2 linked regions of the Alloacidobacterium dinghuense genome follow. The main gene of each other region encodes a partner of the protein of the gene in region 2 in a complex. Links are inferred from orthologs where the notes say so. Each region holds a gene or a part of one and is shown on either strand. Other genes may lie near its edges.

Region 1 (11,867 bases), 4.5 Mb from region 2 along the record:
ACTTCATCGAGCATATTCAACCGATCGTGCTGAATCAGCACCGCGATAAAATTCCGCACCTGCGCCGACAACCCCAGACGCGTGTTCAGCTTGTCCAGAATCGAAACCTTCTGGTCCGCCGGAAATGAGGGGTCAAGAAAGACCTCGCGTAGATCGGCGCTCTCGCGCCACGCCGCAACAAAATCATCCAGCTGCTTCTGAACGTCGCGCGCGTTCAGATGAGCCTCAAACACAACATCGGCAAAGGCGCGGGCATAAGGACCGGCAATTGCGGCCATCAGTTCTGCCCCCCCTTCGTCTGGGTGCCGGCCAGATCAGCGGTGAATTCCTGCACCAGAATGCGATCAGCATCTGCGCCCAGATGAATCCGCTGCAAGGCCCGGTCCACCGCCAGTTCGGCAGCAAATCGCTTCAGCTCCCGTTGCGCCGCTGATCCGAAGGCCTCAATCTCCTGTTCGGCAGACTCGACAATGCGCTTGCGCTCCTCTTCAAGCGACGCCTTGATGCGCTTCTCGTCCTCGGCGCTGTCATGTTCGGCCTGCTTGCGAATGGCCTCGATCTCGGAATCCAGCCGGGCCAGTCGAGCTTCAACCGCGCTCAGCCGTCTCTTAGCCTCTTCGGTCGCCGAGTGGGCGTCAACAAGTTCTTTCTGAATTTTCTCCGACCGCGCACGGAAAGCCTTGGGCAGCACCTTCACCAGAAGCCAGATGACTCCAATCCAGATGATCGCCGAATTGAGATCTTCAAAAATCTTCGCCGCGGTTTCCGTGTCCGTATGCATTACCTTGGCGATAAACTGCACCGACTTCGAATGCCGATACTGCTCTTCCTGAGCATGGGTCTCCGGCGCATCCATGTGCTCATACCGGGAGTCAACGTTCGGGGCATGCGCCGGCTGCTCCTGGCTGAAGGCACGCGGAGCGGCTCCGGCCAGCAGCGCCAGGGCGGCCATGAATGTTACAAACCTGATCTTCAAGCTACGCGTCAAAGGGCACTCTCCACAGGAGCCATGCCTGCCGGAAGTATGGCCTGAAGAATTTGCGAGGCGAGTTGCTCAGTCGAGCCCTCAATCTGCTTATGCGCCTCAGCAGCCTGCGCTTTCAATGCGCTTTCAGCGGAGCGGACCCGCTCTTGCGCAGCCAGCCGGGCGGAAGCCAGTGCCCTCTCGCGCTCGGCATTCCATTGGTGAATAAGCTGCTCGCGGTGGCGAAAGATCTCCGCGCGCGCCGCCCGCAGCTTGGCTTCATATTCCTGCGATTTCGCATCTGCGGCAGCGATGGCAGCGGCGGCTCGTTCGACCGCCCCCTGCGTGCGGTCACGGCGCTCCGCCAGCGTACGCGTAAGCGGGCCAAAGAGCACAAACCGGTAGGCCAGCACCAGGACGATGAAAAGGATCATCGTCGGAATCGAGCCAAGCACCAGATCGCCGAGTTGTTTCAGAATTACATCCATGCCTTTTGCCGGTTCTTGAAACCACCCTCAGGCGAGTCCGAAAACACCTCGAAATTCACCTTCAGGCAGTCTGATTTTCTCCGTACCGCCGCCCTATCCACACCTTTTCCCAACGCCTTGCGACTCGCTCTGGCGCGCTTTTAGCTGCCCTTTAAGCCCTTGGAAGTCTGGATATGGAAGGTATTGCGGAACCTATAGGTTGTAACAGAGTGAAAAATATAGTGTCAACGCAGGGGAGGACACTTCCCCTCTAGATGTATCACACCCGGCCGATTTTCTGCAGAAAACCGCTTGACTCGACCCCGTCCCGGCGTAGACTTGAACTATCACCTATGACCCGGTTCAGGGTCCAACGGATCGGGCGACTGGGAATCTCCACCGCTCCCCCTCGTCCGGTCCGTACTTGCATCCACCCGAAATTCCCTGTATCTCCCCAGCAATGACGCCGGCCCCGCGACTGTCATGCGAACGGTGTTGTCAATAAATTGTCGATCACGCAACACCGCCCCGGCGCCCAGCGCAGCAAGGATCTCGCCCTTTGCCTGCGGAATCGTAAAGGTCTGCTCAATGACCGGATCAGCCGTCAACTCTGCGTCGATCCGCACCAGCAATGCCTCAACCCCCAGACCAAGCTTGCCCGAGGTAGTAACTGCCCCGCTCGCAATCAATTCCGCGCGATCTTCGTCCGAGAGCAGGTCAATCTTGTTCATTACCTCAAGCCGGGGCTTGTGCAGCACGCCGAGCTCACCCAGCACCTTTTCCACTTCAGCCTTCTGCTCATCGCGCACCGGACTCGAAGCGTCCCGGACATGCAGCAGCACCTCCGCCTTCTGCACTTCTTCGAGCGTCGCGCGAAACGACGTGACTAGCGTATGCGGCAGATTGCGAATAAACCCAACCGTATCGGAGAGCAAAATTTTTCTTCGCGATGGCAGCTGAATGGCCTTCAGCTTTGGATCAAGGGTCGCAAACATCCGCGCCGACTCTAATACGCCGGCCTTCGTGAGCGTGTTAAATAGCGTGCTCTTTCCAGCGTTGGTGTAACCGACTAAAGCGACCGCTGGGACCGGAACCGCTTCTCGCCGCTGCCGCTGTTGCCCGCGGACTCGGCGCACTCCTTCCAGGTCGTCTTTCACCTGCACAATGCGACGCTGAATCTTGCGCCGGTCAGTCTCCAGCTGCGTTTCACCTGGACCTCGTGTCCCGATACCGCCGCCCAGCTGCGACATGGATTTCCCACGCCCGGCCAGCCTCGGCAGCATGTATTCGAGCTGCGCCAGTTCCACCTGCAACTGACCTTCCCGCGTCCGCGCATGCCGGGCAAAAATATCAAGAATCAGCTGCGTCCGGTCAAGAACACGACTGGGCAGCCGCTCTTCCAGATTTCGAAGCTGTGTCGGGCTCAAATCGTGATCGAACAGCACAACATTGGCGCGCGTCGAAGCCGCTACACCGGCCAGCTCGTCCACCTTGCCGCTCCCGATAAGGGTCGCCGGATCGGCTTTGGGTCGCCGTTGCGTCACCTCGCCGGCAATCACCGCGCCTGCGCTGACCACCAGTTCGCGAAATTCGCCAAGCGAAGATTCAGAATCGTGGGTTAAGGGCGCAGAGAACACGGCATCCGCTTCCTCGATGCCAGCCGAGATGCGCGCCGCATCACGCGCCAGAACTGCCGACGGCGGCAGAGTAGAACGCCGCGTGGCGAACTCCACCGCTACCAGCAGTGCGCGCTCTTCTGCGCTATTCATGCTTCTGCGCTGAAGCTCATCCACGAAACGCCGTTCCTGAAATCCTGACCGTTATGCGCTCTGTGATTCTGTTCCCGAGGGGCCCGCAGCAGCCACACCGCTCCCGCCTGGGTGTCCAGGGGTATGCGCCGATGGCGGCCTGTGTTCGGTATGGAGCACTGAGCGCGAGCTGACCACAGTCGAGATAGCGTGCTTGAAAATCAGTTGTTCCTGGCTATTGTTCTCCAACAGCACGGAGTATTTATCGAAGGAGCGAATCTTACCCGTCAGCTTTACTCCGCTTACCAGGTAGATAGTGATTGGGGTTTTGTCTTTCCGGACCGTATTAAGAAACGTGTCCTGAATGTTCTGTGCCGGCTTGTTGTCCATGTGCCGATCTCCTCTTGTTTTATTTTCACTGCGTGGGACTCGACTACTGCAATGCTAAAGCTCATGCCAAAGCCCGTAGGCGAAGCAAGGTTGTAAAAGAACAATACGAGGTTGTAACTGACCGGGGCAAGTCGTCATGGTCTTTCTCCCGCCAGATATCTCACCTCAAACGACGAGGCAAACTACACCTTAGTTGAGTTTAGATGCCTTTTAGGCTTGATGGTTGTGTGGAACCAGAGAATTCAGCGTATTTGATGGTGTCAAATCGCTTAAATTCGTTACATCAGACAAGAATTGCCGGAAAATCGCCGAATCCGGCGATCCCGCCTCAATGGTGTTTAGGATGCTTCGCCCGCGTTCCGTGGTGCTTGGCGGCCTTCTTCCCCGTTTCCCGCGATGCCTGCGGAGCGACTGACGGTAGAGGCGGTGGTGGAGCGGCGCTCGGCGGCTCGACCTTCCGGACGATCACGCCCTCCAGCCGGAACGTCTGCGTCGTCAGATTCGCAGGCCGAGCCGCGCCTGTCGCCGGATCGATTGCGATCGTGTCGTCGGTGGCTGTTTTTAGAGAAAACACCGGCACCGTCCCAATCTTGTCAAAGGCTTGCGTTCCAACCTGCACCGGCAGATACCCCTGCAGATTCCGCTGCCGATAAGCCGTTTCGTAGCGGTGCTTTCGCACATTCCAGGTAAAAATACGCACTTGGTCAAAGTCGTACGGCAGCCCGTCCTTATACGGGCTCATCACCGTCACAAACTCCGGTACCTGCCCATTCGGAAAACTCGACTCCGGATCACTCACCGTCGTCAGCTTGTAGGCGCCCACAATACGCTGTCCCTCGGCGTACCCGGCAATCGAATCCGGCACATCCACATCGAGACGTCGCGAGAGCATCCAGCCCACGCGGCCCTGCGTATCACGCACCAGCCACCAGTCTTCGAGAGCCGGGGGCTCAACCGGAGCCGCGGGGGGCGACGGGGTTGCAGCAATGGTGGGTACAGTTGCTGGGGATGCCGGCTTGTCCCCCGCCTTCGTATCTGTCTTCACGACTGGCTTGCGAGCAACGGGAGCAGCCTGCGGCGGCGCATCTTTCGGCACCGATGCACGCACCAGCATCTGCAGCTTGTCATTCTCTGGGAGCAGGTAAAAACGATCCGTCTGCCGCCCGGGCTTCACGTGCAGGTAAAGATCGTCGCGCAGCGTCGCAGTCGAAATCACCGGATCGTTCGCATGCTGCTTCGCCAGATCCGCAAACTGCTGGTAGGCGTCCTGGTCGATGACGCCATGCTCCTCGATCCAGCCGATCTCGCCCTTGTCCGTTTTCACCTTAAGAAAGCGCCGGCCCTTTTCGACCACCTGCAGCCGCTGTCCGTTCGTGACGTTGGCAACACGGTTGGACACGGCAGCCACGCGATCGCGCAGGAAGGTTTCCTTGGCGACAACGTACACGTATTCCGCGGCAGGTTTTGGGCGCAGACGATTGCAACCGCCCATTGCAGCAAGCAACAAAAAAACTGGCAGTAGACGTAGAAGTAGAGGAGGAGACGAGCGAAAAACCATGCGCACTTAACAAGAGAAGGTAGTTAGCGACTACATCTCCTGCTATTTACAGAGCATAGCATTGAATCGCGGTCTTTCTCGCTCGCTCCACAGAATCAACTCGTTACGGTTCCCACATAAGCACCAAGGGAGCAAGGGCCATCATCCATCAAGTTCCCTGCTTCGCCTCGGTCGGCCCTTCCAGCCATGCGAGCAGAAGCTTGTAGCCTACCGAAAGAACAATGGCGCCCACAAAAAGGCCAATAATGCCAATCGCAAGGAATCCGCCAATCGCACCCAAAAAAACCACCACAATGGGAACAGCCACGCCCCGCCCAAGCAGCAAAGGCTTCAGCACATGCTCGCTCAGCACCACTATCACGCACCACACCAGAAACACCACCGCCTTGGTCGTGCTGGCAATCGCAAATACGTAAATGATTGCGGGAATTAGAACAATGCCTCCAATCTGAAGCACGCAACCGAAGAGGAAGACCAGACACCACAATCCAGCACCGGGCAATCCCGCCACCAGGAACCCGATCCCGGCAAGCACCGCCTGTATCACGGCAACGCCAATAATTCCATTGGTGACGCTTCGTACCGTTGATCCCGCCAATTCCTCAAACTCAGGGCCTCGATCCCCAAAAAGGCGGGCGGCCAACAGATGCGTGACGGAAACGCCACCCGAAGCATTCGCCAGCAGAACCCCGGCAACAACAATAGAAAGAATAAATTGCACAACCGTCAGACCAATTCCAGCAGAAGTGTGGAGAAGCCTGGGAAGAAACTCGCGAATCTGTGGAGTGAGACTCTTCAGCAGTCCGCTCAAATTCGTATAAGCCATGTCCCACACGCGGCTCAAAGGCGCACCAACAAGCGGCCAGCCTTTCACACTTTCAGGCGGTGGAGGAATACTGATGTTCCCCGCTCTCACCTGAGCAGTCAAACCACGAATGCCGCTGATCAGTGTGTCGGTCAACAACGCGACCGGAACAATCAACACCGCCAGAAACGCCAGCGTGCAAAGAACCGCCGCCAGCGTCCCTCGCCCGCCTAAAAGACTCCGCAGCTTTTTGTAAGCAGGAAATGTAGCGATGGCAATGATGATGCCCCACGCAACCAGCGGAAGAAATGGGCGCAGAATCAGCAGGCAGGCTGTCGTAAGAAGCACGAGCAGGCCGACATGGATCGCAACTTCGAGGGCGCGACGTATGTAGTACCGGTTATCGGAAAGGGGCGGTTCGGTGGCCACGGCTAAGTCCTCCTGAGAAGCGGATGAGACTGATTACCGATACTGACTACTGCCCAATACTCGAATCAGTGTAGACTCGCCGCGTTTCGGGTCGAAAGGAAATTCAGTGATACGCCTCTGACCGGATCCGCTTATAACGATCATGGGCCGGTAAGACCGCGGCAACGCAAACCGATCCCAGAGAAGCTAGACAGCCCGCATCAGCACGCATGTAACATCGTCGTGCTGCGGTGCATTCCCGACAAAGCGATCGAGATCAGCAAGGACACTGTTCAACAGCATCGAGGGAGCCAGCATCACTCCCGAATGCAGCATCGTGATGAAGCGCACTTCGCCGTACTCCTGCTGTGCCGCATTCTCCGCTTCGACAACCCCATCGGTGAAGATGGCCAGCCAGTCACCCGCCTCCACTACTCGCTCTCCCGACTGATATGCCGCGTCTTCCATAATCCCGAAAGGCATCCCGCCTGCTTCAAGCCGTTCGATCGCGCCCGATTTCCGCCGCAGAATCGGATTGTTATGCCCCGCATTTACATACGTCAGACGCCGTGACACCGTGTCATATTCCGCGATGAATGCCGTCGTGAACCGTCGGCCGCGCTGGCTGTTGCTACATGCATAGCGATTCATCCGGTTCGCCAGTTCCACCAGCGACCCAGGAGTTGTGCTGAGGGTCTTAAGGCTCGCCTGGAACGTAGCCATCAGCATGGCAGCCGGAACGCTCTTGCCGGCAACATCCGCTACGGCGATGAGAAAGGTGGGGCTCCTTTCTGATTCCGCTGAGGCGCGCGCGAAAACATCGTAATAGTCGCCAGCCACGGTATTCGCCGGACGCGTGGCAAATGCAATCTCCAAACCCGGCACCAGCGGCGGTTCGGAGGGAAGCAGCCATGCCTGAATCTCCTTCGCGATCTGGAGATCCCGCTTCATCACCACCCGGTCTCCGACTTCCAGGATGAGCAGCGCAAACATCAGCAGCCCGCCATAGAAGTGAAAATCCAAAGCAAAAATCTTCACTTCATGCGACCTCGTCGAGAAGGTCCATTCGCCGCCGGGCACGATAACAAGAATCAACGCCGCCAGCAGCAGGACGCGACGAGCCGGGGTAAGCTTCTCGACAATCGCCCAGAAGAACTCGCTTGCTACACGAAAAAAATGCTTGCTGTGAGGAACACCGGCGGTGCGCGTGGCGTCAACTTCCTGCGAATACAGCCGATAGCTCGAATGCGCATCCTTCCGAAACTGTGACCACAACTCGCTGAGTTCCATGCCCTCAGTCACGCGTTGCCAGAATTGTTCAGCGCGTTCCCTGAATGGATCTCTCCGTACCGCCTGTCGCTGCTGTCGATAGTGGGGCGTCGCCATGAGGGTAAGTCTACTGCCAATCCCATACGGAAAAAGTGCCCCATCCTAACCATCAATGCGTAGCCGCGATAGCACTCGCCAGCGTAGGATCAGCCCCCGTAGTCAGGCTTGCAAACGGATCGAGCTTACCCGGCGTCGTGGTGTCGATGGTGAACACCTGCATATCAGGATTCCCTCCTACACACGCTACCGCAAGATAGGTATTGGTCTTATCCTCGACAATATCGACCGGGGCCGTGCCCGTCGTGTACGGCGAACCAGTCAGAGGCGTAAGCGACCCGTTCGCCACCAGCGTGAAGCCGCTGATCGTTCCATCCGTCCGATTGGTTACGTACACATAGCTTCCATCCGCGACGATGACTTGCGACGGCCCGAGGCCAGTCTTTACCGGCGAGGTAGAAAGCTCTGTAAGGATGGTGCCTGTGGCATTGATGTTCAAAACGCGAAGTGAATTGATCCCCGTTTCGGTAACAAAGAGATACTTGCTGTTCGGGTCGCTCGCCAGCCCGAAGTCGGCATTCGTCGAGGCGGTGGGATGCAGGATCTGATTCAGCTTGGTAATCACACCAGTCGTGGTATTGAACGTCAGAATATCCACGCCGCCTGTCCCCAGCGAGACAAAAACGTTCAGTCCATTCGGCGTGATGATCAGGTTCGTCGTGGTTCCCGTATCGAGCGCGAGCGCATTTCCCTGCGTTGTCAAAGCGCCGGTGCTGGCATTGATGCCAAAGACATACACTGCAGGGCTTAGATCGGCGGCAATCAGCCACTGCCCCGTCGGGTCGATCTTCATCGTAATCGGGCTGACGCCCGTGGCCACTGGACTTCCGTTGTTGGCTACAGTCAGAGTCCCATCCGAGTTGATCGTGTATGCGTAGATGCCCCCGGAAACGCTTCCCACATACAAGAATGTGTCTTTGGGCGTCACCGCCAGCGCATTCGGTGGCAGGCCCGTAGCAAACGGTGAACCGTTCAAGGCCGCGACCGCCGGAGTGCTGTTAATCGTGAAGGCCGCTACGGAACTTACGCTCGTCGACGAATTCGCCACATAAATAAAGTTCCCGCTGCTCGTCGGGTTGCAGTTGGTCTTACAAGGAGGCGGAAAAAACTTCCCCGTCTCACACGACGACAACGCAAGCAGGCCAGCCATACACAACAAAGGGAGAAACCTTGACTTCAATCCAACTCTCACTGCGTTCGACTCTCTCTCGTTCTCATGCTCCATGGTTTGAGAACAGTTCTGCGAAAAAGCGCTATTTCTTCTTCGATATACTGCGCTTACCCTTATGCGCCTCTGTTTTCGCCTTGTCTTGGTGATATCACTGCTCTCACCCTTTTGTCGCGTCGCCAGCGCCGCCGATCGTTCAACCTTCTGCAACCCATGCGTCCGCGCCGACGAAGAATTTCTCGCGTCCGACGAACTCCACGGACGCGGCAGCGCCACCCGCGACGAGCACATCGCCGCCACTTGGGCCGCTTCTCAGTTCCAGAGCTTCGGCCTCGAACCCGGCGGCGACAACGGCACTTTCATTCAGAAAGCTCCGCTGCCCAACCCGCTGCCGGATCGCATCCAGCAGCGCCTGGCAAAGTACGAAGACACGCCCCGCACCAAAACGTGGAACGCCGTAGCCGTTCTTCGTGGCTCCGACACTAAGACGCAGCAGGACGCCATTCTGCTCACCGCGCACCTCGACCACCTCGGCATCGGCCCCGCCGTCAACAATGACTCCATCTACAACGGAGCCGACGACGACGCCTCCGGCACTACCGCCGTCATCGAGCTCGCGCGCACCCTCAGCCAGGGCAAGCGCCCCAGGCGCACCATCGTCTTCGCCCTCTTCGGCTCAGAAGAACTCGGCGGCTTCGGCAACCGCTACTTCATCGACCACCCGCCCGTCCCGCTAGACCACATCGTCGCCAATCTCGAATTCGAAATGATCGGCCGCCCCGACCCGGCCGTCCCCGCAGGCAATTTCTGGCTCACCGGATACGAACGCTCCGATCTCGGTCCCACGCTCGCAAAACACGGCGCGCACCTCGTCGGCGACCCGCACCCCGACCAGAAATTCTTCCAGCGCTCCGACAACTTCGCGCTCGCCAAACGGGGCATCGTCGCCCAGACCGTCTCCAGCTTTAACCTGCACAAGGACTACCACCAGCCCAGCGACGAAATCAGCAAACTCGACATCCCCTACATGACCACCGTGATTTCTTCAATGGTCAAACCCATCCAATGGCTCTCCGACACCGACTGGAAACCAACCTGGACTCCAAACGGAAAACCCTAGAAACTACCTAACTCATAAATGCTACTGGTAGGTGAGGCTAGGCAGCGTTATTTCCGGATAGCCCGACGACACGACAAATTGCGGGCCGCAGGTGCGGACGAGCCTCAATGAGCCTGTCGCCCTGCTTGCAATCGTTCACTACCGGGCACCTCAGACTGAAATTTCCGAGTTCATTAGGTTGGGCCGTCTTTACGATGGGAAAATGGACAGCCTGTCCGAAATGACAGTTTCCTGGAACCAAGCACGGGGCTATCATCTCCACCGATGCGGCAATAGCAACCGAACGGAGGTTACACCAGTGAGATATCGACATGCTCTCGTTGCGGTCACAATGCTCCTCGTGACCAGTGTCCCGCTATTTGCAGAAGGTCCTTCAGAAGCATTCACGGATGATGCCTATTGGGTTGATTTCTGGTCAAAACCAATGGTGGCTCTCTATGGTCCCGAGGAGGAAGCCTTCAACGCAAACATGCACGAAATCAGGTTTGCTCATGATCGCTTTAACCATGCTGTGGACGAGAGTGCGTTGAATGCCGATATCCAATGGTTGAAGGATCATCCAAGTGATCGCTTCTTCATCGACGGTTACACCTCTGCGACGGGCACCGAGGCCTACAATCTGAGACTCTCGGGAGAACGAGCGTGGTGGGTCAGACAAGTGATGATACGCAAGGGAATTGCGGAGGATCGGATCGTGCTGGCCGTGCCATGGGGGGAGTTATATCCAGCTTGTTTAGAAAACACCGAGGAGTGCCATGCCAAGAACCGGGTTGTCCGGTTCACTTACCGTCCAAATTGAGGAGAGACCCCGATCGACATCGCGCGACGATGAATTTCCATAGCACAAAAGAAAAAGGCCCGCCGCAGCGGACCTTGACCACGCAAACAACAAGGCTAAACAGCCACAGCCTCCGGCTGGGCCACGCGCTCCGCATCGAGAACAGCCCCGATCGCATGAACGATGGAGGCGACACGCACCACTGCCAGCACCGTCTCCTCGCTTACGCCTTTCTCGCGAACAACTTTCTCGTGTGAATCCACACACTTGCCGCAGCCGTTGATCGCCGACACCGCCAGCGACCATAGCTCGAAGTCGTTGTGATCGACGCCATGCGTGCGCATGACGTTCATGCGCAAACGCGATGGCAAGGTCGAGTACTTTTCGTTCGAAGTGAGGTGAAGAAAACGGTAGTAGATGTTATTCATCCCCATCACCGCCGCCGCAGCCTTCGCCGCATCAAGCGCCTGCGCCGAAAGTTGCTTTGCACCCTCTTCCAGCGCCGCCTCCGTCAGCTCAGGATTGCGCGTGGCAATCGCGCTCGCCACCACCGTACCCCAAAGCTGCTGCGGAGTGAGTTCCTGATTCTGCCGCACAAGACTCGAATAATTCAGCTTCAGGTCCTTCGCATAAACCGGAAGCCCGTCAATCAACTGATCCAATTGCATATTTCCAAATCCTTTCCCGTCATCCTGACTGCAGATCGACCGCTGCCCATCGTCTTGACCGACCAACTCTTCACGTCATTCTGACGACCATCTATCTCCCTCGTCATTCTGACGACCATCTATCTCCCTCGTCATTCTGACGACCACAGGGAGGAAGAATCTCAGCGATGTTCAATGTGCATGCACATCGCTGAGCCGTACCCGTTTTACAAGCTAGTCCTAAGCGACTAAAGTCTCTTCGCCCTTCTGCCAGTTGCAGGGGCAGAGCTCGTCAGTCTGCAATGCATCCAGAACGCGCAGCACTTCCTGCGGATTGCGGCCCACCGAAAGATCCGTCACGTACACGAAACGAATGATGCCCTCAGGATCGACGATGTACGTCGCGCGCTGCGCCACGCCGGCTGCGG
Region 2 (11,786 bases):
TCCGCGCAACTTCTACACTGGCAAACCATACCGAGGCATCAATGTTCTTTTGCTTTGGTCGAGCGAGTATTGCTCTCCTTTCTGGCTCACGTTCAAACAGGCGCAGGAGTTGAAAGGCACTGTTCGCAAAGGTGAACACGAAACCCCGATTGTCTTTTACAAGCAGCTTCCCGAAGACGCGAAGAAAACCGAGGAAGGCAAAGAAGAGGATGAGCGTCTTCCGTTCGTGCTCTGCCACTACACGGTTTTCAACGTGGAGCAGTGAGACAGCCTCACGGTTCCTAAAATCGAGCTGCCCGCGAACGCGCCTGAGATTGACGAAAGCGAAATCTGCGAAGGCATCGTGACGGCATGGGAGAACCGGCCCGCGCTCCATCTGGCCAGTCCCAGCGAGTACCGCGCTTACTACCGGCCAAGCACCGATTCCGTTCACATGGCCGCCCGCAGCCGCTTTGTGGACGCGCCCCACTACTACAGCACCCTTTTCCATGAACTGATTCACAGTACAGCCCACGAGAGCCGCTTGAATCGCACTTTTAGCGACCGCTTCGGCGATGAGCTTTACAGCAAGGAGGAATTAGTTACAGAGAGGGATAGGTGGATGACAAAATCAGAAGACAGATGAACCTCCTGTTGGAGGTTCCAGAAGAACAGATGGCTGGCTGGCCGCGACTCACGCGGATCGCACGTCGGCGAGGGCCCAACAGGAAAGACTGCAATTTGCCCAGATTCCACATAACTTACAAGCGTCCTGACGTACATCGGCGAAAAGAAGTTTATTGTGTCCCGTTTGTTTAGGGCAGTCCACACAGCTTCCTGCCTCTGGCACAAGCTGCGTGTCCCGCTTATCGAAAGAAGCTTCTCTAAGGATGAGCAGGATATTGTGCTCAATCCACGGCTGAAGATGACGGACTGGAAGGAGGATGCGCTTCGCTTTCCCGTTGCCATTGCTCCAGTCTTCCCGAAAGCAGGCAGAGAGTGCCTCTTCCTGCTGACCGGTTTGCAACTTGGCCAGCAAGAGCGCGTGGCCGACACCAATCTCATCCTGATCGGCTCTGGGTGTAGTGAATTCACTAGTTATCTTTCACCCGGTTGCCATGAATGCAAAATCGCATTGTTTGGTGATACCCAAAAGGCATCAATCGTCTCGTTGGGCTTGAAAATCTCGTCAGAATCTTGCCAGCAGGGGACGAAAGTAAAGGACTTATCGCAAAGGATCGAGGAGATGGTGATAGCAAAAAGGCATCAACATTGAGGACGACCGGTAGCGCAACGGCCATTTCGTAGGCGCATCAGAGCAGGCCACGTTGCCTGTGAGAATGCTGCCGTTGCACGGCAGACGTCGGGGCAGGGAAGGCGAGGGTGCTGGCGAGGGTGCTGAAGGATTGTCTACCAGTGCTTTCTAGTGCTTTTCAATGCTTACGTTAGCCAACGGTGCTCATGAGTTTCAATGAGTTACATCTGAATGCACTTCTGTCACGGCAGAGGTCGCGGGTTCGAGCCCCGTCGTCCCCGCCATCAAACCTCAACGAAACAAAGGGTTTGTGGCTCACGATAAAATCAAGCATCATTAGCAAGGGTGCTGAGATCTTATGCACGCTTTTAACTTTTCCCTTGTTGAGGGTGCTGAAAGCAATTTCTTTTTCCCTCTTAAACACCATCAGATCGTGACGTGGCACCCCGCCGCATCAGACGTCGTTATCTGCCCAAGCGACTAGGAACCGGCACCTGCGGATTTGCTGAGGAAGCTTGCAACGAGGGCCGACTCGATGGCTAGTCCTGAGCTTCCCTGCAATGCTTTGTGAAGGCATCGTACTTAGATCATTACTCTGCTTCTCTTTCGGAAATAACTCCGCCAATCGCAGGGTTGAAGCAAGCAATAGTCCGTGCAGAATGCCGACCATGACAAAAGCGAATACCAAAGAGCCGAAACTGCTTCAGGTGACTGCCGAAGCGCATTCTCCCCCGCAAAATGCAGTCGATCGCCGCTACGGTTTTTGTGTATGAATTCAAGCTACCTGCTTCTCATGCTTCGCCCGAGCAATGATATTGGCCAACGTCTGGACCTCCTGATTAAAAATTGCTTTTTGGTCTGCTCTAGCCCTCCCCTTTTCTTGACGTCATTACACAAATCGAGGAGTTGCCAAGTTCATCCTCAAGTTGCTTGATCTGGACGCTCAATGAAGGCTGGGAGACGTGCAGGTGATTGCTTGCCTGTCGAAAACTCAAGGTTTCGGCAACGGCAACGAAGTATCGCACTTGCCTGAGTTCCATCGCTGATAGCTCTCGGCTATCAGAGTAACAGGAACAAAGTATTTCTCCGACATCAATCGGCCCCTATATATCTAGCATCTGAAGGTTGGAGGAAAGCGGCGAGAGCCAGCTCGAAAATTGCTGTTCCAGAAGCCAGTGGCCTGTGGAATTTAGCCGCATACGCACCGAATGCAATATACGAACACACAAGACCAGGTACGTATTCTCGGAATCTCTGGAAGCCTAAGGAAGGCTTCCTTCAGCACTGCAATCCTTAGGACTCTTGCTCGAAAGGCTGCGCCTTTGATGTTGATCGATGTCATGACTCTCGAAGAGATCCCGTTTTACAACGAGGACCTGGACCGCTCACCGGGCTCATCGGCCATTGCGAGACTGAAGCGAAGCGTTGTAGAAAGTGATGGCGTCCTAATTGCGACGCCGGAATACAACCACGGTATTCCAGGTGTTTTGAAGAATGCATTGGACTGGACATCCCGTCCTGCTTTCCAGTCCTGTTTCAGAAACAAACCCGTTTCGATCATCAGTTCTTCGCTCGCGTTTACAGGGGGAGTGCGCGCGCAGTATCAGCTTCGCGAAACATTGATTGCAATGCATGCCCAGCTCGTCATGGGTCCCGAGGTCGTGATCGGCGGCGTCCATACGAAGTTTGCCGATAGCGAGTACAACGACGAGACCGGGTTGTCTTTCATCATGGAGTCTTTGGAAAGGCTGCGTGTGGAGGCACTCGTAAGGCGTACATCAATGGTCGCTTATTGATATATCGAGCAGCAATGAAGACCCATCGTAATCTCGGCTTCATCATTCCCTTTCTACATTGTGCCGCTTTGGCAGTAGCTCAGACCCACGTGCCAGAGCCACCAGTCAATTTAGGCGATACCAGTTTCTTTGATGGAGTTGCGGGTCCCGGAATCGTGGTCGAGGAAATCGGTGATAGCGCACATAGCAAAGTGATTGTCGATGCCAAAGGTCATGAAGTACCGGGAACAGGGCGGGTCAACAGCATCAGCTCGTTGACGCATATTGCCTGGCTCAGCCGATATCGTGTTGGTGGTGGCTGGTATGGCGCCGAGGTCGTTGTGGCCGCGGCCCATGTAAACGCCGGGCCCGGCTCGACGGCTGGCGGATTGGGGGATCTCACAGTCTCGCCGCTCATTCTGCAATGGAACGAGAAGAAGCTTGGTACTGTTGCATTCGACCAAAGAGTAGTATTCGACTTCGATCTGCCGGTTGGTGAATACTCGCAAAACACAAACCTGAGCCTAAGTAGTCATGCCTATACCGTCCATCCGTACTATGCGATGACGGCATTTCCTTTGAAGAGGCTTGAGACGAGCTGGCGTGTTCATTATCTCTGGAGCTCAGAGAATGCTGAACCACCGAAATCGTTCGACACGAAATCAACGCAGGCCGGACAAGCCATTCACTTCAACTCCACACTTTCGTATGGATTAGGGAAGCATCTTTGGGTCGGTGGTAACGGATATTTTCTGAAACAAATCAGCGATCCAAAGATCGACGGGATTGCGCATAGGAATTCTCCGGAACAAGTTGGAGCGCTCGGGCCAGGTGCTGTCTGGAACCATGGCCAGTGGTTCCTCTACGTGAATGGATATCACGAACTCGGAGCAGAAAATCGTCCGACTGGAAACAAACTCGTACTCAGGGTCGAAAAGGTATTCGGGAAGGAAGGATAAAGCGGGCGTGAACGCGCGCGACACTTCGAATATTAAGACACTCTATATCCATGCTTCACAGGTACCTTGTGCACGGAATGACACATATTTTTGTCTGAATCTCATTTTGGTCTCATTTATGAGTTCTATCTGCCTTTTAGTCGTTTAGGAACATTGCTCATGTATTGGGAGTTTCGCAGTTTCATACGGGACACTGCGAAATAGCTGGAGATTGGTGCCGGAAGATGTCACGAAATCTCAGCGTCTCGCATCCATAATCCCCCACACAATGAGGATGCATCATGTTTCAGCAAATGAAGAAACGAGGTTTTTCCCTTGGCGCCCTCGCGGCGGCTTTAGTTAGTTGCGCACTCTGTCTCGTGCTCGTTCGATCGGTTTCCGCAAAGCCGGAAGGACAGGATGAAAACACCGATCCATCACAGAATGCAGCGTCAAACAGATTTCTCCCGCCTGGAGCAGTCGGCGAACTCGCGAAGATTAACGCGGAGATTGATCAGATTGAGCAGCAGACATTAAGGCTGATCGATACCGATCTCGACTCCATGCACCAGATTCAAACGCTAGGCAAGCTGGAGATATTTGACCGCTCGCTGTCCGTAAATAAGAACGAGTCATGCAGCACTTGCCACATGCCGGAAGCGGGCTACACCGGAGCAAGTCAGATCCTGAACATGACAACGGTGGCCTACCCCGGGTCGGTGAAGACTCGCTTCAGCGGACGCAAGCCCCAGAGCTATGCCTACGCAACATTGGCGCCGGTACTGCACTACAACAAAACCCAGCAGGACTTCTACGGAGGCAACTTCTGGGATATGCGCGCGACAGGCGCCAGGATGCAGAGTGCCGCAGCAGAGCAGGCGGAGGGACCGCCTACCAATCCGGTAGAGATGGGATTGCCGGACAGTGCCTGCGTTGCTTACCGTGTCTCACGCGGACGCTATCTCTCGCTGTGGCTGAAGGTGTACGGCTCGACAATTGAGACTATCACCTGGCCTGCGGATGCCGAGAAAACCTGCGGCACTCCAGTAGGCAAGAATGGGGTGGGTCCACAACTAAGCCTCAGTTCCGAAGACCGCACCAAAACGAACACGATCTATGATCAGTTTGCTTTGGCCATTGCTGCTTACGAGGGCTCGTCCGCAGTCAACGCTTTCTCCTCCAAGTTCGATGCTTATCTTGCCGGAAACGCCATGCTGACCCCACAAGAGCAGCATGGCTATGAGCTGTTCAACGGTCAGGGTAAGTGCAATACCTGCCATCTCAGTGGCAACGCGAACGGAGCCACCGGTGGGACCGTCGCCGACGCCGCGCCAGTGTTCACCGACTTTACTTCCTCTAACCTGGGCCTGCCGAAAAATCTCGACATCCCCTTGTATTACGAGAACAAGCCGGACGCTTATGGCTATGTTGTCAACCCGATGGGGACTGCGTATGTCGATCTCGGCGTGGGCGCATTCTTGAGTGGAGCGCAGGGTTCGCCTGTTCCCGACAAGTCGTGGATGCAGTACGCGCCCATGTATAACGGCAAAATGCGGGTACCAACGGTGCGCGATGTCGACATGAGGCCTTATCCGGACTTTGTTAAGGCATACATGCACAACGGCTACTTGAAAAGCTTGAAGGAAGTTGTCCACTTTTACAACACGCGGGATATGATGTGCCCGACGCCCAATGATTCCAATGCAAAGAAAACCTGCTGGCCCGCACCGGAGGTGTCACAGAATGAAGACACAACGGTGGGCAAGCTTGGATTGTCCGATCAAGATGAAGACGATATCGTCGCCTTCCTCAAGACGCTGACCGATGGTTACTCGACAACCAACCCAGCCGTCGCGAACACAATTCAGCAAAATATCCGTGCGATGCGCGAAAGCCTACAGCACTGATGATGACGATCTATCCAATTTGATAACAGGGCGCCGGAAGATTGGCGCCCCTCTTGGGCGGCTCTGTGCCGCAAGCCATGTGCGCAGATCATTGTCAGTCTCACATGTCTAAGTCGAGTCAAAGGAGATGTAATGAAGAAGTACTTCGCTGAACTCATTGGAACCTTCTTTCTGGTTCTGACCATTGGGTGTTCGGTCATCGGCCACGGCGCCGGCTCGCTTGCCCCGCTCGCAATCGGTTCCGCACTCATGGTGATGATTTTTGCAGGCGGACATATTTCGGGAGGGCACTTCAATCCGGCCGTTACGCTGGGCATCTGGCTGCGCGGAAAGTGCGAGGCCAAAGATGTAGCGCCCTACATGATATTTCAAATCATAGGAGCAGTATTGGCAGCTTTTGCCGTCAAGCTCCTGAAGGCAGGTGACGCCATTACGCCGCTCCACCCGGCAACTATACCCGCGCTTCTTGCAGAGTTTCTTTTTACCTTTGCGCTTGTCTACGTTGTCTTGAACGTCGCAACGGCCAAGGGTACATCCGGCAATTCCTTTTATGGGCTGGCGATAGGATTCACGGTACTAGTGGGTGCATTTTCTGTCGGTAACATTTCCGGTGGAGCGTTCAACCCGGCAGTCGCAACGGCCATCTCTGTCCTCGGGTTATCGTCCTGGTCGAAGATTTGGATTTACCTGATCGCTGATTTTGGCGGTGCTGCGGTGGCGGCAGGTGCGTTCAAGGTCCTCAGTTCAGCTGAAGATGTTCCTCAACAGCTACAGCGAACGAAAGCTGCGCGGGTTACTCCTCGCGAGGACAGCTATTCGCGTACTTAAAATCGTTTGTCGCGGTTGCTTTCCTCGATTTGGCAGTCGATAGGTAGCCTGCCGGTGTCCATCATTTGCAACCTCTTTCCGGATCTGATTATCCATGCGAGAGCAGGTTCGGTTTCGACTCATAGAACCACCTTTTACTCTCAAAGATTTTGGTGAATTACATGGCTAATGAAGTACGCAAGACGATGACAACGGGCGCTGGGCGTCCTGTTGGCGACAACCAGAACTCCCTCACTGCTGGACCTCGTGGTCCCGTAGTTTTCCAAGACTTTCTTCTTTTTGAAAAGATGGCGCACTTCAACCGCGAGCGCATTCCCGAACGCGTCGTGCACGCAAAGGGTTCGGGTGCCTACGGACACTTCGTCTGCACCAATCCCGACATGTTCAAATGGACCACCGCAAGGCTCTTTGAAAAAGTCGGCAACATCACGCCCTTATTTATCCGCTTCTCCACGGTAGGCGGCGAGAAGGGTTCGGCTGACAGTGAGCGCGATCCCCGTGGCTTCGCCGTCAAGTTCTACACCGAAGAAGGCAACTGGGATATGGTCGGCAACAACACGCCGATCTTCTTCATCAGGGATCCACTCAAATTTGGCGACTTCATCCATACCCAGAAGCGCGATCCGCAGACCAACCTCAAGTCACCTACCATGATGTGGGACTTCTTTTCACTCTCTCCCGAGTCGTTGCATCAGGTAACGATTCTTTTCAGTGATCGTGGCACACCCAATGGCTATCGCCATATGAACGGATATTCCAGCCACACCTTCTCGCTCATCAATGCGGAGAACGAACTGTTCTACGTGAAATGGCACTTCAAGACCAGACAAGGAATCAAGAACCTCACGCGCGAGGAAGCGGATGCGATGCGCGGCAAAGATCCCGACTACGCACAGCGCGACCTCTTCGAGGCAGTCAAGAATGGCGATTTCCCCAGGTGGCACGTTTGCATGCAGGTGATGCCAGAGGCTGATGCTGAGACTTATCACATTAATCCGTTCGATCTTACGAAGGTTTGGCCGCACAGCGATTACCCGCTCGTAGAAGTCGGCGAGATGGTTCTTGACCGCAATCCTGAGAATTACTTTGCTGAAGTTGAGCAGGCTGCCTTCGAGCCGCGCAACATCGTTCCCGGCATGGGCTATTCGCCGGACAAGATGTTGCAGGGCCGTCTCATTTCGTATCCTGATGCGCACCGCCATCGTCTTGGCGTCAATTACGACGCTCTTCCCATCAACAAGCCGGATAGCCCGGTCGCCACCTACCACCGCGACGGAGCTATGCGATTCGATGGTAATGGTGGCTCCTCACCGAATTATGAGCCGAATAGCTTTAGTGGTCCCACCCAGGATCCGCGCTACATCGAGCGCCCCAACCCAATCACCGGAACCGTAGCGCGCCACAACCATGGAGACGACTCTGACTACTACACACAGGCTGGCAACCTCTTCCGACTGATGAAAACAGACGAAAAGGAGCGGCTGATCAGCAACATCAGTGACAGCCTTTCGCAGGTTCCGCGCCATATTCAGGAGCGGCAGCTCTGTCACTTCTTCCGCGCCGATCCCGCTTATGGTGAAAGTGTCGCCAAGGCAATCGGAATTTCTATCGATGAGTTAGTGACGGCAAAGTAGATCTCCGCTACCAAAAAAGCCTGCGGAATTTCTGACCGCAGGCTTCCGTGCGGCCCCGTATAGAAAGGTTCGCTAGGAAGTTGGCGGAGAGCCTGAAGGCCATTGAAAAAACCCGAATCCGATGAGAGCGTCAGACTCTCGAGTCACATTACTGACTTTGCTGACGACTCCGTCCCAGATAGCCGCAATTGACGAATGGGAGTATCGTGTCCAGTTCGCCCGCCGCCGATCGGGATTTTTCATTAGAACATTGCTGAACAGAATGAAGCGGCTCTCGGAGAGCTGACTGGCATGGTCGAGGATCAATTCGTGAAGTTTAGTTTGGAACCCACAGGGAATTGCCGGCAAGGTGGCGCTCATCACCGGAGGGACTCGCGGGATTGGCGCTGCGACCGCGAGACGTGTAGCCGAGTTAGGCGCAAAGGTTGTCATTGCCGGACGGCGCCGGCGCGAAGGGCGACTGTTGATCGACGAAATCAAACGTTACGATGGATCTGCCGCATTTATCCAAGCGGATCTCGCTCAACCCGACCAGGTAAGGCTCATCGTCCCGTTTGCTCTCGAAACCTTCGGACGGCTTGATTATGCATTCAACAATGCCGGAATATCCGGCGACAACCGATTGCTTGTGGATCAGACTGAGGAAAACTTCGACCGCGTCTTCGCGGTAAATGTAAAAGCGCTGTTCCTATTGCTCCAAGATGAGTTGAAGCAGATGATTGCGCAAGGAGAGGGAGGCTCAATCGTCAATACTGCCTCGGTGGGTGGACGGCTCGCGATCCCAACTGCGGGCCATTATGTGGCCAGCAAGCACGCTGTCCTTGGACTGACCAAAACCGCCGCGGTCGAGTGCGGACGAGACGGCATTCGGGTCAATGCCGTCAGTCCGGGCGCAGTACGAACCGAAATGCTGTTGGAGGTATTTGGCAGCGAGGTGGCGCTCGACCGAATGGCGAGCGTTCATCCTATTGGCCGTATCGGTCGCCCGAAAGAAATTGCGGACGCGGTTGTATGGCTGTTTTCGGAGAAATCGTCGTATTACACTGGACAGTCCTTGACCCTCGATGGCGGTCTCACCGCGCAACGCCCATATGTGACCCAACCCGTCAACCTGGAGCCCGCTTCGCCGGAGGAGCGACGATTGGCTGGGAAGCTGGATCAATAGTCTCTCCACTCCTCCCGACCCCATCGAGCTTTTCAAATCGGTCCCTGCCTTCGGCAAGTGGACAAATAACCCTCTACAACTAAGAACAGCTGCAGGGGAGCGGTCATGCGTAGCGGAGGAATCAATTCGCTCCCGAGTTTACCTCTCTTGCTGGGTTTGCCGGCCCTACCTACACTACGCGAGGCAATAGAGTCCTTGCGACCGCTCACCCTATGGCTGGCCGTTCGCCCCGGTGGGAACGTGAGTCGTAATCCCTTTCAAGAGGAATTCGCGGATCAGATTCGCCACAGCATCTGCGCCCGTGTCGGCCAGTCCATTCAGCAGGACCAAGGAAGCTCCGCGATCGGAGGCCGGATAGTAAAGATTCGAAATGGCTCCGGCGGAGAAGTTGCCGAGCACGTTCGAGTAATTGGGCCTCCACCGTCCGTCATCGGTTCTGGCCATGACGGCAGCGGACATCGCATACAGCGCGCGCGAGCTGAAGCTTCCCTTGCCCTTATAGAAGTAGCGAGGGTCCTGGTGGAAAATTGAAGGGTAGACAGCTCTGCCCAGCAGGTCGGCCGAAACGTGGTTAGCCAACGCTGCCCCGTATCGCTTTCCGTATCCTTCGATGCCGCCGCCATAGTCGGGGAAATCGTTCTGGTACTGCTCCGCACCTGCGATCGCGGCCACAGTTAAGAACGAAACCGGGTCAATGATAGACCGGAGGCTCAGATGAAATTTCTGTTTCGCTCCCATCGGCGGGGCGTTCCAGTCGTAGGTGCTGTAAAAGTTTGGAATAACGCCGGCAACCCGCTGCTGGACTGCGATCTGCACCTGCTCCTGAGCCAGTTCCACCTTGTTTGCGGTCACGGTCACACTGGTGGAGCCGCCCGAAACTGAGAGCGTTATCGCTGGCACAAGGCGAAACTCGCCTGCGTGCAATAGGATTTGGGTCGAGGTGAAACGGTTCATCCCAGGCGCCGTCACGGTGATCCTATAGGCGGATGGCGGCAAGCTCGCGAACGCGAATTGCCCATCGCTGCCAGATTCTACGGTTCGTACAAGCGAACCCGATTGGCCTGCCAGAGTCACTTTCGCTCCCTGCAGTACATCTCCCCTCGTATCGAGCACCGTCCCGGAAATATTCCCGGTAGCGGTCTGCGTGGATCCCTTTTCTCCGGATTGACTGGTGACCTGTGCCGGTTGCGGCGCATTCGGGAGACTGTCGCGTGCGCTCGAGTTCGAACTCTCCTGCGCATGAGCGGTTGAACCTGCAAGGTTGGCAAACGTTAACAAAATGGAACTAGCCAACACCATCGGCGTCGACGCCCGTGCGATGTGAAACATTCAATCAACCTCGTCTCGCAGGGCAAATTCCGGCCCCCTAGTTAGACTTAGTAGGTTTTGCTTAGTCTTTTGCGAGTTTCGAGTCTGACTGTACAGATACGGGCACAACTGCCTTCGAAATCGACAGCGCGGCAGATAACGCTACAATCACTCGGAAACTCTTCACGAATATCGCCTTGCTGCTAGTCATTTGCGAATGGATTTATATCGAAACAAACATTCAAACAGATACATTAAACCGTAGCATCGGGAACCTTAACGTTTGCTGAATATCACACCCCGGAGTACGTCGCCCGTTCGTCTCGGCGATTGCTACGGCTATCGTTTCCGCATGGACATCTGAACGACAAGGCTTGGACGATTTGATTTTCTTTGTCCAGCGCGCGATCTGAGAGCTGGGCAGCGAAGTCCGGGCTAAATCCGGTTCTCTTACGCCCAGCTGAATCCGCTCTTACTCAGCGGCAGCGTCCTAATGCGCTTACCGGTCGCTGCAAAGATAGCATTGGTCACCGCCGGCAAAATCGGCGGCAGCGTGGGCTCGCCCAGGCCCGTCGGCGCGTAGTCTGTCTTGCGCCAGTAAACTTCGATCTTCGGCACTTGCCTCATGCGCATCAGCGGGTGGTCGTCGAAGTTCGACTGCTGAATCTTCCCATCCACCAACGTAATTTCTTGCGCCAGATGGCCCATGCCTTCCATAATGCCGCCCTGCGCCATGCTCTCGGCCGCCCTTGGATTGATGATTTGGCTGCCGACATCGCCCGCTGCCCAAACGCGGGTGACCCTCACCTTGTTGTCCTTATCCACGGACACTTCGGCAACCTCAGCGAAGTAGCCTAAATGACAGAACCAAGCGGCAATGCCCATGCCGCAGCCGGCTTCCTTAGTGCGCTTGGCCCAACCTGACTTTTCCGCGACCAACTCAAGCACGCCCTTGAACCGTTCGGGGATGAGAACCGACTGTCCAGTTGGCTCGTGG

The links.
Region 1: the proteins of H7849_RS05580 (region 2) and hfq are in contact, whole or in part, in a crystal structure (PDB 3VU3), measured with the Escherichia coli proteins. The link is inferred for Alloacidobacterium dinghuense from one-to-one orthologs.

What each region holds. Positions count from the first base shown.
Region 1 is NZ_CP060394.1:5,860,546-5,872,412, reverse strand. What follows is about bases 1,911-4,893. They hold hfq (RNA chaperone Hfq), read right to left. Parts: upstream 3,570-4,893; coding sequence 3,252-3,569; downstream 1,911-3,251. Other genes in these bases: H7849_RS24680 (SH3 domain-containing protein), read right to left, coding at 3,898-4,893; hflX (GTPase HflX), read right to left, coding at 1,911-3,200. In the rest of the region: atpH (ATP synthase F1 subunit delta), read right to left, coding at 1-278; H7849_RS24700 (F0F1 ATP synthase subunit B), read right to left, coding at 278-988; H7849_RS24695 (F0F1 ATP synthase subunit B), read right to left, coding at 985-1,452; more of hflX, read right to left, coding at 1,779-1,910; more of H7849_RS24680, read right to left, coding at 4,894-5,061; H7849_RS24675 (AI-2E family transporter), read right to left, coding at 5,276-6,361; H7849_RS24670 (PP2C family protein-serine/threonine phosphatase), read right to left, coding at 6,548-7,726; H7849_RS24665 (lactonase family protein), read right to left, coding at 7,779-8,774; H7849_RS24660 (M20/M25/M40 family metallo-hydrolase), read left to right, coding at 9,013-10,014; H7849_RS24655 (OmpA family protein), read left to right, coding at 10,346-10,813; alkylhydroperoxidase, AhpD family, read right to left, coding at 10,909-11,460; H7849_RS24645 (peroxiredoxin), read right to left, coding at 11,680-11,867. UniProt on the Escherichia coli protein: RNA chaperone that binds small regulatory RNA (sRNAs) and mRNAs to facilitate mRNA translational regulation in response to envelope stress, environmental stress and changes in metabolite concentrations.
Region 2 is NZ_CP060394.1:1,364,247-1,376,032, forward strand. Bases 6,178-9,079 are described here. They hold H7849_RS05580 (catalase), read left to right. Parts: upstream 6,178-6,843; coding sequence 6,844-8,316; downstream 8,317-9,079. Other genes in these bases: H7849_RS05575 (MIP/aquaporin family protein), read left to right, coding at 6,178-6,682; H7849_RS05585 (SDR family NAD(P)-dependent oxidoreductase), read left to right, coding at 8,666-9,079. Outside these bases: H7849_RS05545 (zincin-like metallopeptidase domain-containing protein), read left to right, coding at 344-625; H7849_RS27190 (hypothetical protein), read left to right, coding at 782-1,255; H7849_RS05555 (LysR family transcriptional regulator), read right to left, coding at 2,098-2,274; H7849_RS05560 (NADPH-dependent FMN reductase), read left to right, coding at 2,443-3,030; H7849_RS05565 (SphA family protein), read left to right, coding at 3,045-3,968; H7849_RS05570 (cytochrome-c peroxidase), read left to right, coding at 4,250-5,854; more of H7849_RS05575, read left to right, coding at 5,987-6,177; more of H7849_RS05585, read left to right, coding at 9,080-9,481; H7849_RS05590 (carboxypeptidase-like regulatory domain-containing protein), read right to left, coding at 9,692-10,810; H7849_RS05595 (xanthine dehydrogenase family protein molybdopterin-binding subunit), read right to left, coding at 11,240-11,786.